Regions from separate parts of the Flexivirga sp. B27 genome, predicted to be linked through region 1. Evidence: riboswitches for the same ligand, from Rfam matches in the RefSeq annotation. Region 1 holds a riboswitch; each other region holds the start of a gene.
The links. Region 1 has a riboswitch for S-adenosylmethionine ahead of ACSZL9_RS04685 (aminotransferase class V-fold PLP-dependent enzyme). Riboswitches for the same ligand answer to the same signal wherever they lie in the genome.

Region 1 (4,879 bases):
CCCGCTGCCGGAGATCGTCGGCGACTGGCGCGCTGCGCTGCACGAGTTGGCCAGGTGGCGTGCGCAGCGACCTGCTGGGCAGCCGCTCGTCCTCGCCGGCGATTTCAACGCCTCCTCGGCCATGCCCGCCTTCCGGCAGGTGGCCGACGGGTTGACACAGAGCAGCCGCGCGACCGGATCCGGCTGGCGCCGGACGTGGCCGAACGACAGCTGGCTGCCGCCCTTCATCCAGCTGGATCACGTGCTCAGCCGAGGCTTCGGTGTGGTTGCCGACGGAACGGTGCAGGTGCCCGGCACCGATCACCTGGCCTACTGGACCCGGTTGCGGATGCTCACCAGGGCAGCGGCTCACTGAGGTCGCGCGGATCGGCCGGAGCCGACCAGCCGTCCGGCGTGTGCACGTAGGACAGCGCCGGACCCTGCTCGACCAGGCGGCGGACCGCGCAGACCAGCCGCTGGACGTGCTCGGCGGTCGTGGCCAGGCCCAGGCTCGCCCGGACAGCGGTGGCACCGGCGCCGAGCAGGGAGTCACACAGCAGGTGCGCGCAGAACCGACCGTCTCGCACCGCGATGCCGTGCTCGTCGGCCAGCACCTGCGAGACCAGCGAGGGTTCGTAGCCGTCGACCGTGAAGGTCACCACGCCGACGTTCGGCCGATCGCCGAGCGCGCCGACGACCTGGACACCGTCGATCGCAGCCAGCCCGGCCCTCAACGTCGAGTAGAGGTTCGCCTCGTGTGCCGCGATGACCGCGCGGTGTTCCCGCAAGGTGGCGCATGCGGCGGCGATCGCGATCGCCCCGGCCGCGTTGGGTGTCCCGCCCTCGTGGCGTGCCGGTCCGGTCTGCCAGTCGGTGCGTTCCGCTGTCACCGCAGCAGTCGCACCGCCCGCGGGCAGGTATGGCGCTGCGGCGTCCAGCCAGTCGCGGCGGCCGGCGAGCACGCCTGCGCCATACGGGGCATAGAGCTTGTGCCCGGAGAACGCGATCCAGTCGACGCCGAGGGTGTCCAGGTCGATCGGGACGTGCGGTGCGAACTGTGCGGCGTCCAGCACGGTGCGGGCACCGAACTCCCGCGCCACGTCGGCCAACTCGGCCACCGGCCAGATCTCGCCTGTCACGTTGCAGGCGCCGGTGATCACGACGAGCTTCTCGCGACCGGATGACACGTCGGCGGATGCGGCGAGCGCGGTGCGCAACAGGTCGACCGCGTCGCTGGTGCCGGTCGGGACCGGCAGTCGGGTGGTGTTCGCGGCCGGCCAGGGGAGCAGGGCTGCGTGGTGCGCGGATGCCCAGGCGAAGACGTGCGTCTCGGCCGGCAGGCAGTGCCCCAGCAGGCGCAGCGCGTCGGTGGTGTTGCGGGTGAAGACGACCTCGTCGCCCGGGCGGGCGCCGATGAAACCGGCGACCTCGGCGCGTGCCGCCTCGAACCAGCCGGTGGTGACCCGGCTGGCGTATCCCGCGCCGCGGTGGACCGAGCCGTAGCGCCGCTGGGCGTGCTCGACCGCCTCGGCGACCGCGACCAGTGCCGGTGCGGTCGCGCCGTGGTCGAAGTTGGCGTAGTCGGTGACGGTGCGGTGCACGGTGGGCACGCCCAGTTGCGCGGAGACGGTGCTCGGCACACCGTCGGTGAACCGCGGGGCACGCCGCGGTCCGGGGGCCGGCACCGCCGACGGTCGGGTGCTGGTGCGGGATGCACTTGGGGATGCAGCGGCGGACGTGCTGGTGCCGGTGGTGTCGTGCTGGGGTTCGATGCTGACAGTGCTCAACGGGCGCTCCTCGGCCGATCAGGGATCGACGAGAGCTGGTGCAGAGCCGATCCGCGCTTGCCGACACGTTGTCGCGCCGGCCCGGTCGTCACCCGGAGCACCCCACCGCGGTGGAGGGTTGCCGCTCAGCAAGCCGGGGCTTCGCGCTGAGTCTCATGACCTGCTGGCAAATATAGAGGTATGGCGGGAGTCGCCGCCAACATTGTCCGAGTCGTGGAAAGCAGGCGACCGCCCACCTGGCCGGCCACTGTCCGGTCAGTGTCCGACCGATCGAGAGGCGTACAAAACGACCGAGTGGAGCACGAAACAGGGTCGGATTTGTACGCCTCTCGGTCCGGATGTGCGCCTTTCGGTCAAGTGGCAACGGAAGGCGCCACCGCGGGTCGGAACAACGTAGGCGCAGGGCGGGAGCAGTCGCTCGGCGGCGTGTTTCCTATGGGACAGGAGTGACAGTCGCGTACGGTGTTTTCGTGGCTACCCGTCCGTCCTCGTCGACAACGACCGTTCGCGCGACCCGCAGCAAGTCCGGATCGAAGGCGTCCGGTTCGCGCTCGCGTCCCGCGTCGGGGCGCACTTCGACGCGGCCGCCGGCCAAGAAGGCCACCGGTGCGAAGTCACGGACCGGTGGCAAACCGGCCGGAGGCGGTCTGCCCTTCCCGTTACGCGCGGCGCGCGGCACCTGGATGGGTGTCGCCCATGTGGCGGGAGGTGCTGCCCGTCGGGTCGGACACTCCACCAGCGAGTTGGAGCCTGAGCTGCGCCGTGACGGTCTCGGCTTCGCGCTGATCGCGGCGGCCGTCGTCGTCGCTGCCCGCGAGTGGTGGGGCCTCACCGGCAACGCCGGTGCCGTCATACACGCGATCGTTGCCGGGACCTTCGGGCTCGGCGCCCTCGTGCTGCCGTTGGTGCTCGTGCTGATCGGCGTGCACCTGATGCGCTCGCCGCGCGGCGACCAGGGCACCAACCGGGTGATGGTCGGGCTCGCGCTCTTCGCGATCGCGGTGTGCGGGATCACCAGCATCGCCAAGGGTGTTCCGCAGCCCAGCGAGACCGAGCAGTTGCGCGGCGCCGGCGGCATCATCGGCTTCCTGGCCAGCAGTCCGGTCGTCGCTGCGGTCCACACCGTCGGCGCGATGGCACTGCTGATCATCCTGTTGGTCTTCAGCGTGCTGGTGATGACCGCGACCCCGGTCACGATGATCCCTGAACGCCTCGCCCTGCTGCGTGATCGACTCTTCGCCCGCGGCGGTGCCTATGACGACGAGGACGCCACCGTCGACGCCGTCGCGCAGGACCTGCACGGCGACCAGATCGACGGCGGCAAGCGCAAGCGGCGCCGCAGCACCAAGACGCACGACAACACCGACCCGAGTCTGGACGGTGACGAGCCCTTCGAGCAGGCGGCGACCGTCGCGCCGCGGCGGACCAAGAGCGGCCGGGTGCTGCGACCCGGTGAGAAGGACCCGGGCACCGACGACGTCTATGACGTCGACGGCGACAAGTCGAACGGTGGCACGGCTGCCGGGGGCAAGACGGGCGGCGTCACGAAATCGACCGCCGGGCAGCCGGATCGCGCCGGCGACGCCCCGATGCCGTTGCCGGGCACGACCGGCACACCGCCGGAGTCGATCTCGACCGCACCGGGGCTGCAAGCCCCGCCGACGACGCCGTTGCCCCAGCGGGTCGAGCAGTTGCAGCTGGCCGGGGACGTCACCTACACGTTGCCCGCCAACGACGTGCTGCGGCCGGGCACCCCGCCGAAGGCACGCTCGGCGGCCAACGACCGGGTCGTCGAGGCGCTGACCCAGACGCTCGACTCCTTCAACGTCGACGCTCAGGTCAGTGGCTTCACCCGCGGACCGACGGTCACCCGTTACGAGGTCGAGCTCGGTCAGGGCACCAAGGTCGAGCGCGTCACCGCCCTGTCCAAGAACATCGCGTATGCCGTGGCATCCGCCGACGTCCGGATCCTGTCTCCGATCCCCGGCAAGTCCGCGATCGGCATCGAGATCCCCAACACCGACCGCGAGAAGGTCAGCCTGGGTGACGTGCTGCGTAGCGGCGCGGCACACGGCAACCCGCACCCGATGGTGATGGGCGTCGGCAAGGACGTCGAGGGCGGCTACGTCGTCGCGAACCTCGCGAAGATGCCGCACATGCTGGTGGCCGGTGCCACCGGCGCCGGTAAGTCGTCCTTCGTCAACTCGATGATCACCTCGATCATGATGCGGGCGACCCCCGACGAGGTCCGGATGGTGCTGGTCGACCCCAAGCGCGTCGAACTCACGGCATACGAAGGCATTCCGCACCTCATCACCCCGATCATCACCAACCCGAAGAAGGCCGCGGAGGCGCTGCAGTGGGTCGTGCGCGAGATGGACACCAGGTATGACGACCTGGCTGCGTTCGGCTTCAAGCACATCGACGACTTCAACAAGGCGGTGCGCGCCGGCAAGCTGACCCCGCCGCCGGGGTCGGAGCGGGTCATGCAGACCTACCCCTACCTCCTGGTGATCGTCGACGAGCTCGCCGACCTGATGATGGTCGCTCCGCGTGACGTCGAGGAGTCGATCGTCCGCATCACCCAGCTGGCGCGTGCGGCCGGCATCCACCTGGTGCTGGCGACGCAGCGCCCGTCGGTCGATGTCGTCACCGGTCTGATCAAGGCCAACGTGCCCAGTCGGCTGGCGTTCGCGACATCCTCGCTCGCCGACTCGCGGGTCGTGCTCGACCAGCCCGGTGCCGAGAAGCTGATCGGCCAGGGCGACGCGTTGTTCCTGCCGATGGGCGCGTCCAAGCCGATGCGCGTGCAGGGCGCGTGGGTGACCGAAACCGAAGTGCAAGAGGTGGTTTCACACGTCCGGGGGCAGTTGAAGCCGCACTACCGCGAGGACGTGCAGGTCACTGCTCCCAAGAAGGAGATCGACGAGGACATCGGCGACGACCTCGACCTGCTGCTGCAGGCGGCCGAGCTGGTCGTCAACAGCCAGTTCGGGTCGACGTCGATGCTGCAGCGCAAGCTGCGGGTCGGTTTCGCCAAGGCCGGTCGCCTGATGGACCTGATGGAGAGCCGCGGCATCGTCGGCCCGTCGGAGGGGTCGAAGGCGCGCGAC
Region 2 (4,879 bases), 770 kb from region 1:
GGGTCGACGAGGTGCTGGACCTGGTCGGTCTGTCGCATGCCGCTCGCCAGAACGTCCGCGGCTATTCGCTGGGGATGCGGCAGCGGCTCGGTGTCGCGACGGCGATCCTGGCCGAGCCCCCGGTCCTGATCTGTGACGAGCCCACGAACGGGCTGGACCCGGAAGGGATCCGGTGGCTGCGAGACCTTCTGCGTGAGCAGGCAGCGCAGGGTCGCACCGTGCTGGTGTCCAGCCACCTGCTTGCCGAGATGCAGCAGCTCGTGGACTCCGTCGTGATCATCGACAAGGGACGTCTTGTCCACGAGGGCGCAGTGCAGGCCGTGGGGGCCACGGCGGTGCGAGCGACCAGCGCCGATCCGGCCGCGCTGCGGTCCGCAATCAGCGCTGCTGCGGGCGCGGCGGTCGAGGTCGAGGACTCCGGAGGCGGCACGCTCGTGGTGCGAGGGATCGATTCCACCCGCATCGGACTGATCGCCCACGAGGCCGGGATCCCGCTGAGTCAGTTGGTGACCGAGACCAACACGCTCGAGCGGTTGTTCTTCAGCCTCACCTCGTCGCCCGGCGACACCACGACGGAGTCGACGGAGTCGACGGACCAGCACACACCCTCCGGACTGGCCGAGGAGAACGCACGATGAGCGCCGCCACCACCGCTGTGCCCGACGCACAACCACACGCGACCTCGGGTATGGCGCTCGCCATACGCACCGAGGTGCGCAAGCTCACCACGACCAAGACCTGGTGGGTCCTCGGCCTGGTAGCCATCGCCGTCGCTGTCTTGGTGACCGTGCTGACCGTCGCCGGATCGGAGGGAAGCGGACACACGCCGCTCGACATCTTCACCGGCGCACTCATCGGCGGCGTGCAGACCGCCTACATGATCACCGCGATCGTCGGGATCACTGCAGTCGCAGGCGAATACCGGCACCACACAGTCACCGCGAGCTATCTGTCGGTGCCGAATCGTGGCCGGCTGATCACCGCGAAACTGCTGGTCCTGACCGGCTACGGGCTGCTGGTCGGCATCATCGTCGTAGCCATCTGCTCGGCCATCGCAGCCCCTTGGCTGTCTGCCCGCGGCCTGCTCGGCGGCTCGTTGACGGCATCCGGGGTGACGCGCGCGGTCGTCGGTGGCACCGCTTCGATCGCCGTGATGACCGGCGTCGGTGTCGCGCTGGGAGCGTTGCTGCGCAACCAGATTGCCGCCGTGGGCGCGTTGCTGATCTATCTCTTCGCGATCGAGCAGACCATCAACAGCATCTCGCTCACCCGGCCGGCGTACCCCTACCTGCCCGGCGGTGCGGTGCAGTCGCTCGCATACTCCGGGCACCGCGCCTTCGGTTCGGCAACCGGTGCCGAGTTGCTCAACCCATGGCTTGCTGCGCTGATCATCGTGGGCTATGCCGTCGTCATCACCGCCATTGCCGTGCGGACGACAATTCGCCGCGATGTGAGCTAGCGACCCAGGTCAATCGGACGTCGCGGCAGCCTGCGCGACCCTGACCACGAGGCCCATGTCCGCAACGTCGGAGAGAACTACCGTGGCCTTGCCGAGGTCCGGCCGTATGACGAGATAGGCCGCGTAGCCGCCGGTCTGTCCGTTGTGCCACACCACGATTCCCCCGCCCGGCATACGCTCACGCACCCAGAAGCAGTCGTCGCGATGTGTCGAGGCAGCGCCCGGGGCATCGCCGCGCAGCAGGGCAGCCGCGAGGACTGCGAGATCGTCGATGCTGCTGGTCACCCCACCGGCGGGCGCATACCCGGTCAGCCGCCACTGCTGGGCCCATCGCCCCCACCGGGTGCACCCGCTGCGACGCGGCGCGTTCGGCCCGGCAGAGGTATGGGTGAGTCCGAGCGGTGTGGCGAGTCGATCGCGGACAAGATCCTCGTATGTCGAACCGGTTGCGCGCTCCAGCACCGCACCCGTCAGCGCCGCTCCCAGACTCGAGTAGGCCTGCTCACCCTGTGTCCGAAGCCTGACTCGCCGCGCGTGGCTCACGACCGATGAAACTCCTTGGCCGACATACGGACTGAGACCGAGCACGCCGTAGCCGAGCAGTCCGGGCACCGCGCGGATGCCCAGCGCGATTGGCGGCAACCCACTGCGGTGCGATGCAAGGGCGCTGACCGTGACGGCACCGATGGGGCGGTCAGCCAGCTCCGGCACGTGATCGCCGATCTGGTCGCTCATGGAGAGCTCGCCGCGCTGTTCCGCGTCGGCCAGCAGCATCCCGGTGATCGCCTTGCTGATCGAGCCGAGCTCGAAGACGTCGTCCGTCGAACAGTCGACAGTCGCCACCCGGATCGGGTTGTCACGCCGTGGCTCAACCACTGCGGCTGCGAGGCGCCGGCTCCGCCAGTCCCTGGCGCGCTCGAGTGCAGACCCGACCTCAGCATCACCGGTGACCGCACCAGCGCGATGCACTGCGGCCACGCCGAGTCCGACCACGAATCGCAGGATCACAACCAGGCCGACCACGGCGACGATCCCGCCGATCACTGACCCAACCAATGCCCATCACCCCCATGCGCAAGTGTGCGCCCCTCCTCGAACCGCGTGTGACCCACCTCACGAAAGTGAAGTAACACTACCCGTTTTGACTACTCCGGTAACGCTGACTTATGTTTGATCCAGTCACGAGACCCAGCGACAAGCCCTGGCTTGCTGGGCGGCAACCCTCACGCACGTGGCGGGGTGCCCCAGGTGAATGACTAGGCCGCAGAGCGTGATTCACACGATCTCGCAGTGCGGCAAGCACGGCAGTACCCACTTGACCGTCTTGCGCTGATCGCGCATGGGCGGACCTGAGCACGGCCGGGCGCAGTTCGTCATACCAGCGACCCTGAGGACACCATGCCTGACAACAACATCCCCGACCCGACCGACGTCCCGTCCCTGCCGGACCGGCCGACCCTGCCGCCCCGCCGCATTCACACCCGACGCAGCTGGATCGGCGCGGCAGTCGTCGGCCTCGTGCTCGGGGGCGGCGGCGGTTTCGCCGCCGGTCGCGCGTCGTCGGACGGCTCCGGCACGAAGCTGACCACGGTGAAGATCGGCGTGACCGACGCCGACCAGGACTACTGGAAGGTCTTCAAGAAGCTCGCGCGCGAACGCAACATCAAGTTGGAAACGGTCAATTTCTCCGACTACACCCAGGCGAATCCCGCTCTGGCGCAAGGACAACTGGACCTCAACCTCTTCCAGCACCTGGTTTTCCTCGCGACCTACAACCAGCAGTCGCATCAGACGCTGACCCCCATCGGGTCGACGTATGTCGTGCCGCTCAGCCTCTACTCCCGCAAGCACAAGTCGGTGCGGTCGATCCCGTCCGGCGCCAAGATCGCGATCCCAAACGACGCGACCAATCAGGCGCGGGCGCTGCTGGTGCTGCAGCAGGCGGGGTTGTTGAAGCTCAAGGGCGGCGGCACGATCCTGTCGACGCCGGCCGAGATCGACAAGGGCGCGTCGAAGGTGCGCGTGACACCGGTGGATGCCTCGCAGACCGTCACCTCGCTGTCCTCTGTCGACGGCGCAGTCATCAACAACGACTTCGCGCTCGACGGCAAGTTGGACCCGAAATCCGCTCTCTACTCTGACAATCCGAAGTCTGCGACCGCGCAGCCCTACATCAACGTGATCGTGGCCCGCGAGCAGGACAACGACAACCCGACGTATGCCGAGGTCGTCGAGCTCTACCAGGACCCGCGCGTCTCAAAGCTGGTCGTCGCGGAGTCCAAGAACACCAGCGTGCTGGTGCGTAAGCCCGCCGCTGCACTTCGCAAGCTGCTGACGCGCCTGGAGAAGACGGTGGCGTCGAAGTGAGCGCAGATCCGCTCGTCCGGATCGACTCCGTCAGCAAGGTCTTCGGCAAGAACGAGAGCGCCCACCGGGCGCTGGACAACATCGACCTGGAGATCCGTCGCGGTGAGATCTTCGCGGTCATCGGCTACTCCGGCGCAGGCAAGAGCACTCTGGTCCGGCTCATCAACGGGTTGGAAGAGGTCACCTCCGGCACGGTCACCGTCGACGGTCTCGACATCACCCGATTGAAGGGAAAACCGTTGCGCGCCATACGACGTCGCATCGGGATGGTCTTCCAGCAGTTCAACCTGATGCGGTCGCGCACGGTCTTCGGCAACGTCGCCTATTCCCTGCAGTTGGCCGGTCTGGACCGCGCGCAGCAGGAGCAGCGGGTCGCCGAGCTGCTGTCGTTCGTCGGGCTGCTGGAGAAGGCGTGGTCCTACCCGGAGGAGTTGTCCGGCGGGCAGAAGCAGCGTGTCGGGATAGCCCGCGCGTTGGCGTCCGATCCCGACCTGCTGCTCGCGGACGAGTCGACCTCGGCGCTGGACCCGGAGACGACGCGCGACGTGTTGGCGCTGTTAAGGCAGGTCAACGAGGAGTTGGGCATCACGATCGTGGTGATCACGCACGAGATGGACGTGGTGCGTGCCATCGCCGATCGCGTGGCGGTCCTGGACTCGGGACGGGTTGTCGAGAGCGGCGCCGTGCGCGACATACTCGGCGATCCGCAGAGTGAGGTGACGCAGCGGTTCGTCGACGCGACGGTCGGGAACCGACCGGATTCGCTGCGTTTGCAACAGCTTCGCGAGTCGTATGACGAAAGGCTGGTGACAGTCAACGTGTCCGACCAGCGTGCATTCGGCTCCACTCTCAGCGCTGCTGCACGCGACCACGGGGTCGACTTCGAGATCGTGTATGGCGGCATCACCGACCTGAAACACGAGTCGATCGGGTCCTTCACGGTCGCGCTGCGCGGTCCCGATGAGGGTGTGCGCGCAACAGTGGAGGCACTGTCATGAGCACCGACTGGTCGACGCTCTGGCCGACCTTCCAGACCGCCATCTGGCAGACGCT
Region 3 (4,879 bases), 130 kb from region 1:
GCCGGATCTCCGACGCGCTCCAGGAAGCCGCCGATCCGGGCGGTCCGGCCATCACGGCGCGCATCGCCTGCCTGCCCCGGATGACCAAGGCCGTCGCGCGCGGTGACTACGACGAAGTCACCGCGGGTCACCTTGCGCTGCTGGCGGCCGCGGCTGCGTATGTCGTCTCACCGGTCGACCTCCTGCCCGAGGCGCTCGTCGGCGTCATCGGACTCGCCGACGACGCCGTCGTGCTGGCCTGGCTGGCCAAGACCCTCACCACAGACACCGACCGGTTCCTGGAGTGGGAGCGGCGCCGCGGGCACACCGTCCGGGGCGAACGCATCTCCTGACCGTCTCATCCACAGCCCCAACCCGCCCGGCACGTCGTCCACAGCGCGCGTTGTCACGGTGGGCGAGGCGGTGGCTCGGGCCGCAAGCTGCCGGGCATGACCTCGAGACTGCGCGGCATCGGTGAGATCGTCGCCTACCTGCCCTATCAACTCGGCTACGTGCCGCGAGACTGCCTGGTGGTCGTCGGCACCCGGGAAGGGCGGACCAGTCTCACGGCACGGTTCGAGCGGCCCGGCAGCCGCGAGATCGGTGCACTGGCCGATCAGATCGCCCGCGCGCTGCTCCGGCAGGACAGCCAGGAAGTGCTCCTGCTGTGCTACGACGGGTTCGGCGCGATCGACCGGTTGTTCGTGGCCGAGCTGCGCACCCGCTTGCGGCAGGCCGGAGCGCACCTGGCGCACGTCGCCCGGGTGCGCGACGACGGCGCCCAGTGGCGGGTGGAGGAGTGCTCGTGCGACGGCTGTCCCCGGGTGTGGTCATCGGTTCCGCCCGCCACTGACGTCGAGCCGGTCGCCGAGAGCGTGCTGCGCGGGGTCGTGCCGGCCGACGACCGGGCCGACCTGGAGCGCCGATACGACCTCCGGCATCCGTTGGTGGCTGCCGCGATCGGGGCACGGCTCGGCGACCCGGACCCGCCGCTGCTGCCGACAGCCCAGGTGTTGCCGCGGGTGCTGTTGGAGCAACAGACCTCGGTCCACGACCTGCCGGTGGAGGTGCTGGCGTCGGCGACGCTGGCGGTCGACTCGGTGCAGGTGCGCGATCAGGTGCTGTCCTGGCTGATGCCGGACTTCCTGCCGGCGCAGGTGGTCGGCCCGCCGGACGGGTCGGACTGTGCGATCGACCCCCTCCATCTCGGCCTGCCGCCACAGTGGCTGCGCGGGGTCGATCCGTTCGACGACCCGGTGGCCGCGGTCGCGCGCCGGCTCGAGGAGTGGGTCGGGTGCGTGCCGCCGCCGTGGAGTGTCCCGGTGCTCCTGCTCAGTGCTGCAGTGCGCTGGACGTCCGGCAACGGGGTGCTCGCATCCTTCGCGGTCGACCGGGCGCTGGAGCAGGAGCCGGGGTGCCGCCTCGGCCGGCTGTTCGCGGCCGCGCTGCAAGCGGGACTGCGCCCCACCTTCGGTGATGAGCAGCGCCCTGCATGAGGGAACGGCCCGGACAGTGAGACGGGCGCGCTGCTGCTTCGACGCCGGTGGGCGATTTTGCTACCGTCATACCTGTCATGAGTCCCAGCGTTCAGTGACCTTCGGGCCACGAACACAGCCCCGGCTGGCTGGGCGGCAACCCTCCACCGCGGTGGGGTGCCCCGGGTGAAGACAGGGTCGACCGCACACGGCGGTCGGCAAGCGCGGGGCGGCGAGCCCCAAGGGCACCCAAGGAGTGGGCCGGATGACCGCCATACACACCACGTCCTCAGCGACGCAGTGGTGCGCACCGCCGCAGGACGCCAACCCCGACGCCCGCGCCATCCGGCTGACCGACGTTCACCTCGAGAACGGCGAGCGCCTGCCCGAGGTCGTCGTCACCTTCCAGACCTGGGGTCGGTTGTCCCCGGACGCCGACAACGCAGTGCTCATCGAGCACGCGCTGACCGGCGACTCCCACGTCGAGGGGGAAGCCGGACCCGGCCAGCCCACCGCCGGGTGGTGGCCGGACCTGATCGGTCCGGGCCGCACCCTGGACACCGACGAGCTGTATGTCGTCGCGATCAACGTGCTCGGTGGCTGCCGCGGCACCACCGGACCCGGGTCGACTGCTCCCGACGGCAAGGCGTGGGGGTCCCGCTTCCCGCGCACGACCATCCGCGACCAGGTCGCGGTCGAGGCTGCGGTCGCCGACGCGCTCGGCATCGACGCGTGGTTCCTGGTCCTGGGCGGCTCGATGGGCGGCATGCGCACCATCGAGTGGGCCGCCGGACTGCCGCAGCGGACCCGGGCAGCACTGGTCATCGCCAGCGCGGCCCAAGCCACGGGCGACCAGATCGCGTGGGGTCAGGCGCAGACGCTGGCCATCGCCTCCGATCCCGCGTATGCCGGGGGCGACTACTACGACACCGGCGTCATACCCGAGCACGGCCTGGGCATCGCCCGCCGGATCGCGCACGCCACCTATCGCAGCGCCGACGAGTTCAACACCCGCTTCGGCATCCAGCCGCAGGAGTCCGAAGACCCGCTCGACGGCGGCCGGTTCGCCGTCGAGAGCTACCTGGACCACCAGGCCGGCAAGCTGGTCGCCCGGTTCGACGCCGGTTCCTACGTGCATCTCACCGCGGCGATGGCCACGCACGACGTGACGCGCGGCCGGGGGAGCCTGACAGAGGTCCTCGGCAGCTACCCCGGACTGCTGCGGGTCGCCGCCGTCGACAGCGACCGCTTGTTCCCGGTCGAGCTGTCCGAGCAGATCGTCGCCGCGCACGGTCGCGGCCACGTCCGGCTGCTGCGCTCGCAGCACGGGCACGACGGGTTCCTGATCGAGACCGAGCAGATCGCCGCAGTGGTGTCCGAGACCGTCGCCGACGCGCGCAGGCGCCGGTTACCGGTGCGTGTCGCCGGCTGACGTGACGTGATCCACATCATGGGCGGCCCGCAGGTCGCGACGGTCCGGTAGCGTCGGCCCTACGTGCCGAGTCGGTGCAGGACCCGGCAGGAAGAGGTGATCGCGCAGTGGCTGTCGTGGTGGGATACGTGCCGACCAAGGAAGGCGAGGCGGCGCTGCGCCGTGCTGCCGCGGAGGCAGCGGTGCGGCAGACACCGCTGGTGGTGCTCGACTCGGCGCATGCCGCGGGGGAGGACCAGGCCGACGATGCCCGGGCCCAGCTGGCGGCGCTCGCCGATCAGGAAGTCAGCTACGAGGTCCGCACCATCGGACCGAGCGACGACGCCACGGACGAGCTGTTGCGTATCGCTGAGGACGAGTCGGCCGATCTGCTGGTGATCGGGCTGCGCCGTCGCTCGCCGGTGGGCAAACTGATCCTGGGCGCCAATGCGCAGCGGATCCTGCTCGACGCCGCGTGTCCGGTGCTCGCAGTCAAACCTTCGGAGTGACCCGACCGCCCCGAATCCCTTGGCGGACAGGACTTTTCGGCGATCGGACGCACGCGATTTCCGGCGTCGGACCGGCCCGATGGAATGTTCTGCACCCCGAATCGTTTTATAATGGTGTGGAAGCGCTCGTGGCCGGGCCGGACCAGCCGAGTGTGACGGTCGCTTCTCAACCCCAACCTCGGTCAGCCGTCGTCCCCGGACGGCAACGTAGTGGTGTCCGCGCACCGCGGGCCGACAGTTTCGGAAGGTAGTTGGTGGACCCAGTGTCGAAATCCCCCGCACCGGCATTGCCGGCGGAGTTCGCGCACCCTGCACTGCAGCAGTTGATGGCAGCCGGCCAGACGCATGGCTCGATCGACAGCTCGCAGCTGAAGGATGCCCTGGAAGCCAGTGAGATCGCCCCGCAGCGGATGAAGACCGTGCTGCGTGCACTGGACGAGCACGGCATCGCCGTGACCCTGGACTCGGAGACCGCGGCTCGCGCGGTCGCGACCACGACGACCCGTCGCAGCACCAGCCAGAAGGCTGCCAAGGGTGCGGCGAAGAAAACCACGGCCAAGAAGGCTGCCACCGCCAAGGGCGATGAGGAGCAGGCCGAGCCGGCCAAGAAGGCTGCCACGAAGAAGACTGCAGCCAAGAAGACCGCGGCGAAGACAGCTGCTGCCGAGGGAGCAACCGACGACGCGACCGACGAGGCCGCTGTCGAGGCGAAGCCGGCCAAGAAGGCCGCCGCCAAGCGCACCGCGACGAAGAAGACCGCTGCGCGCCGGAAGGCCGCGGACGTCGAGGTCGAGGACGACGACAAGGAGTCGACGGACGCCAAGGACGCCAAGGACGCCAAGGAGGAGGAGTCCACCAAGTCGGGTGCGTTCGTCATCCGGCAGGACGACGAGGACGACGCGCCCGCGCAGCAGGTCGTCACCGCCGGTGCGACCGCGGACCCGGTCAAGGACTACCTGAAGCAGATCGGCAAGGTCGCACTGCTCAACGCCGAGCAGGAGGTCGAGCTCGCCAAGCGGATCGAGGCCGGCCTGTTCGCCGAGGAGAAGCTCGGCGCGTTGACGAAGTCGGAGAAGTTCTCCAAGTCGGGTCGTGAGCTGGACTGGATCGCCCGTGACGGTCGCAAGGCCAAGAACCACCTGCTCGAGGCCAACCTGCGACTGGTGGTCTCGCTGGCCAAGCGCTACACCGGCCGCGGCATGCTCTTCCTCGACCTGATCCAGGAGGGCAACCTGGGTCTGATCCGTGCGGTCGAGAAGTTCGACTACACCAAGGGTTACAAGTTCTCGACATACGCCACGTGGTGGATCCGGCAGGCGATCACCCGTGCGATGGCCGACCAGGCGCGCACCATCCGCATCCCGGTGCACATGGTCGAGGTCATCAACAAGCTCGCCCGTGTGCAGCGGCAGATGCTGCAGGACCTGGGCCGCGAGCCCACCCCGGAGGAGCTGGCCAAGGAGCTGGACATGACTCCGGAGAAGGTCGTCGAGGTCCAGAAGTAC
Region 4 (4,879 bases), 110 kb from region 1:
ACGTCGAAAGCATTCTCGCGGCTCGGTTGTCGCGGTTCAGATCGAGCGGGCGACGACCTCGCCGAAGAGCTCTTCGCCGTCCACGGGCAGTCCGCGGGCCGCGAACCACGTGGCGACGTTGACGCAGTCGCGCTGCAGCAGCTCCATGCCGTGTGGGTTGCCAAAGAGGTCGACCGTCTGCGGCAGGTCGATCAGGACCAACCGCTCCCCCGCGACCAGCAGGTTGTATGCCGACAGGTCGCCATGGACACAGCCGAGCGAGGCCAGTCCGGTGATCGCGTCGGCGAGCTGGGACCACAGTGATTCCAAGAGGTTTCGGTCCGGCCGGGTCGAGGCCAGCCGTGGTGCAGGCGCACCCTCGCCGTCGACGACGAGCTCCATCAGGATCTCGGTGCCGTCGATCTGCACGGGGTACGGCACCGGGACGCCGGCGTCGTGGCAGCGCACCAACGCCTCCCACTCCGCCCGTGCCCACATGCCCGCGGCGACCGACTTGCCGAAGGTCGTGCTCTTGGCCATCGCACGCGCCTCGCGACCACCCTTCCTGGGCAGCTTGCGTCCCTCGGTGTAGGCGGTGTTGCGGTGGAACGTCCGGTGCGAGCTGTCGCGGTATCGCTTGGCGGCGAGCACCACGCTGCGATCGTCCAGCGGCGCCGAGCGCTCCAGCAGGAAAACGTCGGCCTCCTTGCCAGTCTTGAGCACACCGAGCTCGGTGTCGACGGCGGCGTCGTCGGTGATCACCCACTCCGGCCACGGTTCGGGGCCGCGACTCAGCGGCTCACAGCGGCCCCAGGTCGACCAGCGCTGGCCGTCCTCGAGGTCGCCGATCTGCTGGTAGTCGAAGGTGAAACGGGGATCAATGAAGGAGGCAGGAACCTCCGGGTGTTGCGACATACGGTGTTGCGACATACGGGGAACTCCGATCGAGAAAGAGCCTGGAAGCGGGCAGCACGCCCTCAACTTCTGTCATCACTGACTCCTTCCCTCGGGTCCACCGTTTGCAGCCGGATGCCGCCGGTGACGTGTGCGACCAAGATCCCGGTCGCGACGTATGCCGGTCAACCGATTTTCCGACCCACCCATATTGACCGGCGTACAAAAGCATTGAGCGGCATACGGATTCGGGGTGAATCCGTATGCCGCTCAATGCGGAGGTATGCCGCTCGATCAGCGGCGCACCGTCAGACCTTCGCCGCGGTGAAGCCCTGCTCCAGGTCGGCGATGATGTCGTCGATGTGCTCGATGCCGACCGACAGGCGCACGAGACCCGGCGTCACACCCGCCGCGAGGCGGTCCTCGTCGGGGCCCTGCGAGTGGGTCGTCGATGCGGGGTGGATCGCCAGCGAGCGCACGTCACCGATGTTGGCGACGTGGGAGTGCAGGCTCAGCGCCTCGACGAACTTCCGGCCCGCGTCGACTCCGCCCTTGATCTCGAACGCGAGCACCGCACCGGCGCCGAGCGGCGTGTATTTCTGCGCCAACTCGTAGTATTCGTTGCCCGGCAGCGAGGCCCAGCGGACCGACTCGACCTGCTCGTGGTCCTGCAGCCACTCGGCGACCTTGCGCGCGTTGGACACGTGCCGCTCGACGCGCAGGCTCAGCGTCTCGATGCCCTGCTCGATGAGGAACGCGTTGAACGGCGAGACCGCGGAGCCGAGGTCACGCAACCCCTGCACCCGCGCCTTGAGAATGAAGGCGAGGTTGGCACCCAGGTCGCTGCCGACACCGAGGTCGCGCGCGTAGACCAGGCCGTGGTACGCCTCGTCCGGGGTGTTGAAGCCGGGGAACTTCTCCGGGTCCTTGGCGTAGTCGAAGTTGCCGCTGTCGACAAGGACACCGGCGATCGAGTTGCCATGACCGCCAAGGTATTTCGTCGCCGAGTGGATCACGACATCCGCACCGTGCTCGATCGGGCGCAGCACAAATGGTGTCGCGATCGTGTTGTCCACGAAGAGCGGCACACCATGCTCGTGCGCGATGCCGGCGACCAACTCGATGTCCAGGACCTCGGACTTCGGGTTGGACACCGTCTCGGCGAAGACCAGCTTGGTGTTGGGCCGGAACGCCGCCTCCCAGCCGGCCGCATCCGTGCGGTCCTCGACGAAGGTCGTCTCGATGCCGAGGTTGGCCAGCGTGTGCTTCAGCAGGTTGAACGTGCCGCCATACAGGCTCGGGCTGGCGACGATGTGGTCGCCGGCGCCGGCGACATTGAGGATCGCCAGCGTGGTGGCCGCCTGTCCGGAGGCGACCAGCAGTGCGCCGACGCCGCCCTCGAGGTCCGCGATGCGCTTCTCGGCCACGTCGGTCGTGGGGTTCATCAGGCGGGTGTAGATGTTGCCGAACTCCTTGAGTCCGAACAGGTTTGCCGCGTGGTCGGCGTCGTTGAACTGGTAGGACGTGGTCTGGTAGATCGGCAGCGCGAGCGAGCCGGTCGTCGGGTCGGCACTCTGTCCGGCGTGAATCTGCCGCGTCTCGAAGGACCAGTTGGGGGTGGCGTCGGTGCTCATCATGACCTTCCGTGCAAAAGGTTCGCCGGGGACGACAGCCGCCCTCGGCGGCGGACCCACGTTCGTGATGTCCGCGCTTGCCACACGGCGATCCGCACCGGTGGCCTGGTCCTCACCCGGGGCACCCCACCGCGGAGGAGGGTTGCCGGCCAGCGAGCCGGGGCCTAATCGCTGACACTCATGACCTGCTCGTGATGGTAGCTCTGCCCACCCGTTGATACATAACCGTCTCTAACTGTGGACTCCTTGCCGCGTTATGCGTGGCCGATCCGGCGCGGGAGGTCTTGACGACCGGATTGCCATCTTTCTATATTGCTAGCATGCAAGCAAGTGATAAAGCGTCCGCGAAGACGAAGACGCAGTTCAACGTCTATCTACCGACCGACGTGATCCGCGAGGTGAAGCACCGCGCGATCGACGACGGATTGAGCCTGTCTGTGCTCGTCGAGCAGGCACTGCGCGACTACCTCGACCAAGGAGAGACCCGATGACCCTCACCGTGCAGCCCCTGCGCTTCACCGACAACATCGACGAGATGACCCGCCTGCTCAGCGCGCTCGGGATGTCAGTCAGCATCACCAGTGACAAGGGTGGCTGGGTCGTGCTCGCCGGCCGCGCCGGCACGGTCGCGCTGCACAGCGCATCCGGTGCGACATCGGGTGCCACGCAGGGCCAGACCACCCTGTGTTTCGAGGCGGACGACCTGGACGCTGTCGCGCACCGGCTCACCGAGCAGGGCTTCGGCAACGACGAACACCCCGCCGAGTCGATGGTGTATGACGAGGCCTACGGCCGGGCAATCTCGATCACCGTCAACGGCGAGGAGATGACCATCAACGGCCGCTCCGAGGACCTCTACGGCTACACCAGCACCGGAGTCTCGGCCGGACCGGACACGGGTGACCTGCGCGTCACGCCGATCCGTTTCGTCGACGACCAGACATCCGACCGTCGGCTGCTGGAGTCGCTCGGCTTCACCGTGGCCGGCGAGGCGAGCCGCTACTTCACCCAGTTGGAGCTCCCGGACGCCGGTGGCTCGGTCGGGCTGCACTACATCTATTCGGACGAACTCCCCATCGTGCCAGGCCCTTTCGCCATACAACTGACGTTCCAGACGGCCACTCCCCTGCCCGAAATCGTGCGGCGGGCGACATCCGTCGGCGCGCAGGCGCAGCTCGAGAAGTCCGAAGTCGGTGATTTCGTCACCATCGTCGACCCGGACGGTCAGCAGATCCAGGTGCACGCCGCAGCGCAGTGACTCGTCAGCAGGACGCCCTGCTGACGGGGCGAGCGGCTCAGGTCCTCGGTGCGAGCGTCGTGCTGCTGGAGTTCATGGCTGCGGTGACGACCTTCGTCGCGGCCACGTTGTTGCCAGTGGTGGTCGACGAATTCGACGCCGGACGCCGCGTCGGAGTCGTGGTCAGCGGCAGCGCGATCGGGTTGTTCCTCGCGCTCCCGCTCGCCGACCAGTTGCTCGCTGCGCTCGGCTCCGTCCGGACGCTCATCGCCGGCGCCACGCTGACCGTCCTGGGCGGGGTCCTCTCGGCGATCTCGAGCGACGTGTGGCTCTTTGCCGGCGGGCGGCTGATCGCAGGGTTCGCCGGCGGGCTGCTCGCGGTGTTCGGGGTGAGCGCCGCGGTGCGGCACCTGCAGGACTCGACGCGCCGGACCGTGATCGCCCTGTCCTCGGCGATGTGGATCCTGCCGGGACTGGTCGCTCCCCCGCTGATCGTGCTGGCCGAGCACCTGATCGGCTGGCGGTGGACCCTCCTGCTGCCGGTGCCGTTCGTCGTGGCCGCGCAAGTGGTCATCTTCCGCAGCGTGCCACCGGTGCAACCCGCGGCAGCACGTCGCCCACAGGCGCGAACCCTGTTGGTACCACTCGGCATTGCCGGCTTCCTCCTCCTCGAGGGCGGACCGCTGCGCTGGTGCTTCCTGCTCGTCGCCGGCGCCGGATTCCGATCACTGATGCCGCCGGGGACACTGAGCGCGCGACGTGGACCACCCGCGGCACTGCTCGGTCTCACGCTCTTCGGACTCGGCTATTTCGGCGCCAGCGAGCTGCTCACCCTGCTGTTCACCGATGTGTATGGCGCCACCCTCGCCGTCGCCGGGATCGTGCTCGGAACGGCCTCCGCGGCGTGGGGCGTCACGAGTGTGGCTCTCACCCGAATTCCCTTGCTGGGCAACGTATCTCCCGGTGCGGCGATGCTTCTGGTGGCGATCTGTGTCGGTGGGACGTGCGTCGCCGGCAGCCTCGGCGCGCCCTGGCCGGTCGGCGGTGTGTGCTGGCTGCTCAGCGGTATCGGCGTCGGCATCTTCTATCCGTCCACCTATCTGGCGGCGACGACGCCGACCGCCGGCTTCAGCGA

Region 2: linked by a shared signal. The riboswitch ahead of ACSZL9_RS08370 (MetQ/NlpA family ABC transporter substrate-binding protein) and the one ahead of ACSZL9_RS04685 (aminotransferase class V-fold PLP-dependent enzyme) in region 1 are both predicted to bind S-adenosylmethionine.
Region 3: linked by a shared signal. The riboswitch ahead of metX (homoserine O-acetyltransferase MetX) and the one ahead of ACSZL9_RS04685 (aminotransferase class V-fold PLP-dependent enzyme) in region 1 are both predicted to bind S-adenosylmethionine.
Region 4: linked by a shared signal. The riboswitch ahead of ACSZL9_RS04210 (bifunctional o-acetylhomoserine/o-acetylserine sulfhydrylase) and the one ahead of ACSZL9_RS04685 (aminotransferase class V-fold PLP-dependent enzyme) in region 1 are both predicted to bind S-adenosylmethionine.

Annotation. Positions count from the first base shown of each region.
Region 1 covers NZ_JBPYUM010000001.1:1,019,660-1,024,538, reverse strand. Annotated here, with positions in the region: gene ACSZL9_RS04690 (endonuclease/exonuclease/phosphatase family protein) at 1-355, shown strand, start outside; gene ACSZL9_RS04685 (aminotransferase class V-fold PLP-dependent enzyme) at 333-1,766, opposite strand; SAM riboswitch class IV at 1,815-1,927, opposite strand; gene ACSZL9_RS04680 (DNA translocase FtsK 4TM domain-containing protein) at 2,450-4,879, shown strand, end outside.
Region 2 covers NZ_JBPYUM010000001.1:1,785,039-1,789,917, forward strand. Annotated here, with positions in the region: gene ACSZL9_RS08355 (ABC transporter ATP-binding protein) at 1-638, shown strand, start outside; gene ACSZL9_RS08360 (ABC transporter permease) at 635-1,459, shown strand; gene ACSZL9_RS08365 (serine hydrolase domain-containing protein) at 1,469-2,515, opposite strand; SAM riboswitch class IV at 2,637-2,767, shown strand; gene ACSZL9_RS08370 (MetQ/NlpA family ABC transporter substrate-binding protein) at 2,858-3,826, shown strand; gene ACSZL9_RS08375 (methionine ABC transporter ATP-binding protein) at 3,823-4,824, shown strand; gene ACSZL9_RS08380 (methionine ABC transporter permease) at 4,821-4,879, shown strand, end outside.
Region 3 covers NZ_JBPYUM010000001.1:892,611-897,489, reverse strand. Annotated here, with positions in the region: gene ACSZL9_RS04160 (YkvA family protein) at 1-332, shown strand, start outside; gene ACSZL9_RS04155 (DUF4192 domain-containing protein) at 429-1,475, shown strand; SAM riboswitch class IV at 1,549-1,685, shown strand; gene metX (homoserine O-acetyltransferase MetX) at 1,720-2,886, shown strand; gene ACSZL9_RS04145 (universal stress protein) at 2,994-3,374, shown strand; gene ACSZL9_RS04140 (RNA polymerase sigma factor) at 3,638-4,879, shown strand, end outside.
Region 4 covers NZ_JBPYUM010000001.1:911,474-916,352, forward strand. Annotated here, with positions in the region: gene ACSZL9_RS04205 (serine protein kinase RIO) at 37-909, opposite strand; gene ACSZL9_RS04210 (bifunctional o-acetylhomoserine/o-acetylserine sulfhydrylase) at 1,182-2,507, opposite strand; SAM riboswitch class IV at 2,576-2,693, opposite strand; gene ACSZL9_RS04215 (ribbon-helix-helix domain-containing protein) at 2,828-2,998, shown strand; gene ACSZL9_RS04220 (VOC family protein) at 2,995-3,765, shown strand; gene ACSZL9_RS04225 (MFS transporter) at 3,762-4,879, shown strand, end outside.